One region of the Erwinia wuhanensis genome, then DNA from elsewhere that is predicted to be linked to it. Evidence: predicted binding sites of a transcription regulator. Region 1 holds the regulator's gene; the other holds the start of a gene.
The links. The regulator PhoB, encoded in region 1, activates phosphate uptake and scavenging genes when phosphate is short. The targets are predictions, from matches to a motif close to CTGTCATAAAACTGNCNNAT.
Positions count from the first base shown of each region.

Region 2: glpT (glycerol-3-phosphate transporter) is a predicted target of PhoB. The motif match lies at 1,573-1,592, and genes of this name have one in related genera.

Region 1 covers NZ_JAUJUH010000002.1:628,808-632,208, forward strand. The annotation lists gene QZH36_RS07470 (PstS family phosphate ABC transporter substrate-binding protein) at 1-125, opposite strand, end outside; gene phoR (phosphate regulon sensor histidine kinase PhoR) at 142-1,455, opposite strand; gene phoB (phosphate response regulator transcription factor PhoB) at 1,479-2,168, opposite strand; gene sbcD (exonuclease subunit SbcD) at 2,367-3,401, shown strand, end outside.
Region 2 covers NZ_JAUJUH010000011.1:61,529-64,929, reverse strand. The annotation lists gene QZH36_RS20825 (YehS family protein) at 1-89, shown strand, start outside; gene QZH36_RS20820 (carboxylate/amino acid/amine transporter) at 531-1,382, opposite strand; gene glpT (glycerol-3-phosphate transporter) at 1,712-3,055, shown strand; gene glpQ (glycerophosphodiester phosphodiesterase) at 3,070-3,401, shown strand, end outside.

The sequences.
Region 1 (3,401 bases):
CACAGCGCCATCAGCGTGCCGAGCGTATCCGAACCCACGCTGCTGAGGTTGCCCGCCAGCATCCCTTCGTTCGCGCCTGTTGCCGTGCCGCACAGCAGCAGCAGCGCCAAAAACCACTTTTTCATTTTTTTATCCGCCAGCTCAGTGAACCGCATTCTGAGCCAGTTCGTTGTTGACGATCAACCTTGCAGGCAGCGAGAAGCAGAAACAGGTTTCTTTACCCGGCTGGCTGGTAATTTCCAGACGGGCATGGTGATGGCTGAGCGCGTGTTTGACGATAGCCAGCCCCAGCCCGCTGCCGCCGGTCTGCCGCGAGCGCGCCTTATCGACGCGATAAAAACGTTCGGTCAGGCGAGGAATATGCTCGGCGGCGATGCCCGGCCCGTTGTCGCAGACCTTAAACTGCGCGCCGTGCGACGTCTTTTGCCAGCTGACGGTGATGCGCGTGCCGTCCGGCGTATGGTTGACGGCGTTATAGACGAGATTGGAAATGGCGCTGCGCAGCTGCTCATCGTTACCGAATACCCGCAGCTGCGGATCGGCGGAAAAGTGGATTTCGTGCCGCCCCTGGCTGAGCGTTTCCGCCTCGCGCTGGAGCAGCCGCAGCATCAGCGGCACATCGACTTTTTCCTGCAAATCAAGCGCGGGCGCGGCTTCGATCCGCGACAGCGTCAGCAGCTGTTTAACCAGGGCATCCATGCGGCGGGTTTGTTCCTGCATGGTATGCAGCGCCTTATTGCGCGACGGGCCTTCCAGCACCGCGTCGCTCATCATCTCCAGGTAGCCCTGAAGCACGGTAAGCGGCGTGCGCAGCTCATGGCTGACGTTGGCGAAAAAGTTGCGCCGCGCGCCTTCCAGCTGATGCATTTGCGTCACGTCGCGCGCCACCAGCAGCCACTGGCCTTCGCTATAGGGCATCACGCGGAACTCAAGATGGCGATGGCTGTTCAGCACCAGCGTCAGCGGCCGCGAGAAATCGCGCTGGCGCAGATAGAGGGTAAATTCAGGATAGCGCAGCAGGTTTAAGATATTTTGGCCGTTGTCTTCCGGCCAGCGCAGCCCCAGCAGCTGTTGCGCCAGACCGTTGCACCAGAAAATCGTGCCCTCTTCCGTGGTCAGCACCAGCGCATCCGGCAAGGATTCCGCGCCGCTGCGAAAGCGTTTAATCAGATGGCCCAGCTCCCGACGGCGGCGGCGGTTGCGCGCCTGCATCTGGTAAAGGCCGTAAAAAAGCGGTTCCCAGCTGCCGCGTCCGGTCGGCGGCGTGATGCTGCGATCGATCCACAGCCAGTGGGAAAGACGAAGCAGGTTAGCAAAATGCCAGCCCAGCACGGCCAGTACGGCCAGCAGCAGCCACCACGGCAGCCCGCCGACCAGCAGACCGACAATCAGCGCTGGCAGGCAGGCGAGCAGCAGCTCAAGCAGCAATCTCTTCCAGGAGAGGCGTTCCAGCACGATGAAAACTCCAGTGGGGACAATCAGTAACGCGCAGAGAAGCGGTAACCCGTTCCGCGCACTGTCTGCACCATACGATCGTGCCCGGTCAGTTCAAGTGCCTTACGCAGACGGCGAATATGCACGTCTACAGTACGATCTTCCACGTACACGTTAGTGCCCCAGACGTTATTAAGCAACTGCTCGCGGCTGTAGACGCGCTCGGGGTGCGTCATAAAGAAATGCAGCAGCTTATATTCCGTCGGCCCCATCTCCAGCGGCTGCGTTGCCGACATCACGCGGTGCGAGGAGGGATCCAGGCTCAGGCCCTGAATTTCAATCACCTCTTCCACCGCCATGGGCGAAATACGGCGCATCACCGCTTTGATGCGGGCCACCAGCTCTTTGGGCGAAAAAGGCTTGATAATATAGTCGTCCGCGCCCACTTCCAGCCCGCGCACGCGGTCTTCCTCTTCGCCGCGCGCGGTCAGCATCATCACCGGAATATCGCGGGTCATCGCCTCGCGTTTCAGATGGCGGATAAACTGAATACCGGTGCCGCCGGGCAGCATCCAGTCCAGCAGGATCAGATCGGGCCACGGCTCAATCAACAGATTAATGGCGCTGTCATAATCTTCCGCTTCTATCGGCTGATAGTCATTTTGCTCCAGCACAAAACACAACATCTCACGGATTGGGGCTTCATCTTCGACCACCAGAATGCGCTTAGCCATTATTGCTCCTGCGTTTGTGACGGAATGTCACTGGATATGCGGCGTCATTATGCGTCAGATTTATGACACTTTTATGAAAAAAGCGCCGGCTAATCATCAGTTTTATAACACTTTCAGCAGGATGGAAATGCGTAGCTGAGGTTTTTTGGCCAGGCGTTTATAATCGGCGTTTCGCTTACCTGACACTGAAGGGACGCTATGCGACTTATTCATACCGCCGACTGGCATCTGGGCCAGTTTTTTTACACCAAAAGCCGGGCGCCGGAGCATGACGCTTTTCTGACATGGCTGGTCGGACAGGTTGAGCAACATCAGGTCGATGCCGTGATCGTCGCGGGCGACGTGTTTGATACCGGCTCGCCGCCCAGCTACGCGCGCGAGCTTTACAATCGGTTTGTGGTCAGGCTGCATCAGACCGGCTGCCAGCTGATTATTCTGGCGGGCAACCACGACTCCGTCGCCATGCTGAACGAATCGCGCGAGCTGCTGGCCTGTCTGAATACGCGGGTGATTGCCGCCGCCAGCGAGGATCCGGCCGATCAGGTGCTGATGCTGAACCAGCGGGACGGTCAGCCCGGCGCGGTGCTCTGCGCTATTCCTTTTTTACGCCCCCGCGATATTACCGTCAGCAAAGCGGGTCAGTCGGGACGGGAAAAACAGCAGACGCTGCTGGAAGCGATTACTCACCACTATCAGCGCAGCTACGCGGCAGCGGTGCAAATACGCGGCGAGCTGCCGCTGCCCATTATTGCCACCGGCCATCTGACCACAATGGGCGTCACCAAAAGCGACGCCGTACGCGACATCTATATCGGCACGCTGGACGCTTTTCCCGCCCAGGCCTTTCCCCCTGCGGATTATATCGCGCTGGGCCATATTCACCGCGCGCAGCGCATCGCCGATACGGATCATATTCGCTACAGCGGCTCGCCCATTCCGCTCAGCTTTGACGAGCTGGGACGCGATAAAAGCGTGTTCCTGGTCGATTTCGCCGACGGCCAGCTACAGCAGGTCATGCCGCTGACGGTGCCGCTCTTTCAGCCCATGCAGATGATTAAAGGCTCGCTGGAAGAGATCGAGCGCCAGCTGCGCGAGATCCAGCCGCCGGAAACGGGGCAGAAAGTCTGGCTGGATATCGAAATCGCCACGCAAACCTGGCTCAACGACCTCCAGCGGCGTATCCAGGAACTGACGGAAAGCCTGCCGGTCGAGGTGGTGCTGCTGCGCCGCAGC
Region 2 (3,401 bases), on a different contig from region 1:
ATTACCGTGAATGCGGCGATCAGATTTTAAGGAATTTCCTGAAGGGAATGACAATGAAATTACGCCCTGCCCCTGTTAAAAAAGCTTAAATATTAGTGCAGCCTTCGGGCTGCCTGCTATTTAAAACGCTATCAAAAAATGCATTATTTATATTCCCTTCCTGCCTTTACAGGGCAAGTCACTCCTCATAATATCCGCCTGATATTTACACATTGTAAATATAGCGAACCATGAAAGAAGATATATTATGAGAGCGCAACTATCAGCAGCGCAGGTAAAAACCACGACACTACCAAAACTATTTTCGGCACGCTATTTTCTAAAATTTATAGGCTGCTTTCCCCGTCAGCGCTGAGTTATAGCACCGGGCAGGTAACGACAGCGGGGGAAGATAGCGGTAGCCGTATTGGCAAAACCAGTAAAACGAATGTGAATCTGCTGGTCAGTAAATCACGGCCGCACCTGGTTCACTAACGAGCCAGGCAAAGGCGTTAAGCAGGGCGTGTCGCGCCCCGCTTTTTATCGTCGTGCTATTTTTTGATCACCCAGTGTCGGTGTACCCATAGCGAGGCGAAAATTACCGCTGCGCCAACGATAAAGCTCGGCCAGTGCGGCTGCTGCTGCCAGATTGCAAGGTTAACCAGCAATCCGGCGGGCACGTGCATATTATTCATAATGCCCAGCGTGCCGGCATCAACCTGCGTCGCGCCGTAGTTCCACATAAAGTAACCCAGCCCGGAAGCCGCCACGCCCAGCCAGATCAGGATGCTCCACTGTAGCGTGGTGGTCGGCAGCTTCTGCGGATTGCCCCACAGGCACCAGGCGATAATCGCGACGAGCGCCGCGCCCATATAAAACCAGGAAAAGGCGGCGTGCTGCGGCATCGGACGCGTTTCCTGCAGGCGCTTGTAACCCACCATGCCAACGGCAAAGCAAAGGTTGGCAAGCTGCACCAGCAGCAGGCCAAACCAGAAGTGGTCGCTGACCTTGTCGTAGCGAATAATCGCCGCGCCCGCCACCGCCAGCAGCGCGCTCAGTGCATAGCCGGGGCGCACGCCTCTTCCGCTCATCAGGTCATAAATCAGGGTGATATAGAGCGGCGTCATCACCGTAAACAGCAGCAGCTCGGAAACGCTGAGGTAGAGGTAAGCCTCAAAGCTGAACAGATACATAATACCCAGCTGCAGCGCGCCTACGCCCATATAGAGCAGCAGCGTTGATGGCCGATAGCCGCGCCAGCGCAGAAACGGCAGGAAAACCACGGCGGCCAGCAGCAGACGGATCAGCACGGAAAAGACGCTGTCGACCTGGCCTGCCAGATATTCGCCGATCAGGCTGAACGAAAAGGCCCACAGGATAGTGGTGATTATCAGTAAGATCACGATAAAAACTCGCTGGTGAAAAGTGCGCACAGTGTAGCGAAATCGGCGTGGACGCGGGGAAATATCTGGTTGACATCTGATTGCAAAATGTACTCTCCTGTTTTTATCCTGCCGTTTGAGTGAGCCTGCTCACACTCCTTGCCGGCATGGCTAAAAGCATTCAGAGAAGCGTGCCGCATAATTCGTTTGATTGTCATAAAAATGTAACCTTTGGGTTCTTCTTCACAGCGAGGCCGCGCGTTTTCTTTTAGGCTCCTTCCGCTACGGATCGCGTTTATCTGTTGCTGCACGACGAAAAAAACGAATATAAATTGCCATTGGAGGCTGTTATGTTATCTGTTTTTAAACCTGCGTCGCATCGAACGCGCGTTGACACCAGCGAAATCGATCCGCTTTATCGTAAATTACGCTGGCAGATATTTTTTGGTATTTTCTTCGGCTATGCGGCCTATTATCTGGTGCGGAAAAATTTTGCGCTGGCGATGCCTTCGCTGATCGAGCAGGGTTTTTCTCGAGGGGATTTAGGCTTTGCCCTTTCAGGTATTTCCATCGCCTACGGATTTTCTAAATTTATTATGGGATCCGTTTCCGATCGCTCGAATCCACGCTACTTTTTGCCCGCCGGTTTAATTCTGGCGGCGGCGGTCATGTTGTTTATGGGATTCGTTCCCTGGGCCACCTCCAGCATTACCGTGATGTTCGTGCTGCTGTTTTTATGCGGCTGGTTCCAGGGCATGGGCTGGCCGCCCTGTGGACGCACTATGGTGCACTGGTGGTCGCACAAGGAGCGCGGCGGCATCGTTTCCGTCTGGAACTGCGCGCACAACGTCGGCGGCGGCCTGCCTCCGCTGCTGTTTCTGCTGGGCATGTACTGGTTTAACGACTGGAAAGCGTCGCTTTATATGCCCGCTTTCGCCGCCATTCTGGTGGCCGTCATCGCCTTTGCGTTAATGCGCGACACGCCGCAATCCTGCGGTCTGCCGCCGATTGAAGAGTATAAAAACGACTATCCGCCCGACTATGATAAAAGCCAGGAAGAGGAGCTGACCGCCAGGCAAATTTTTATGCAGTACGTACTGCCCAACCGGCTGCTCTGGTATATCGCGCTGGCCAACGTGTTTGTCTATCTGCTGCGCTACGGCATTCTCGACTGGTCACCGACCTATTTAAAAGAGGTGAAGCACTTTACGCTGGATAAATCCTCCTGGGCCTACTTTCTTTATGAGTACGCCGGCATTCCCGGCACGCTGCTGTGCGGCTGGATGTCCGATAAGGTGTTCAGAGGCAATCGTGGCGCGACCGGCGTCTTTTTTATGGTGCTGGTGACGATCGCCACCGTGGTTTACTGGCTGAATCCTCCCGGCAATCCGGGCGTGGATATTACCTGCATGATCGTGATCGGCTTTCTGATTTATGGGCCAGTAATGCTGATTGGGCTGCACGCCCTGGAGCTGGCGCCGAAGAAAGCCGCGGGAACGGCGGCGGGCTTCACCGGGCTGTTCGGCTATCTTGGCGGCTCGGTGGCCGCCAGCGCTATTGTCGGCTACACCGTAGATTACTTCGGCTGGGACGGCGGCTTTATCGTGATGATCGGCGGCGGCGTGCTGGCCGTTATCCTGCTGGTTATCACCATGCTGAACGAACACAGGCACAAAAAAGGGGCAACGCAATGAAAAAGCTTATAGCTATGCTGCTGCTGGGCGCTTCGTTCGGTACAGTGGCCGCGGAAACACACAAGATTGTAATTGCCCATCGTGGCGCGAGCGGCTACCTCCCGGAACACTCGCTGCCCGCCAAAGCGATGGCTTACGCGCAGGGATCCGACTTCCTTGAGCAGGATCTGGTGATGACCCGCGACGATCGGCTGGTGGTGCTGCACGATCACTATCTGGATCGCGTAACGGACGTGGCGGAACGCTATCCCGACCGCGCCAGAAAGGATGGGCGTTACTATGCCATCGACTTTACGCTGGCCGAAATCAAGGGGCTGAAGTTTACGGAAGGCTTTACGCTAAAAGA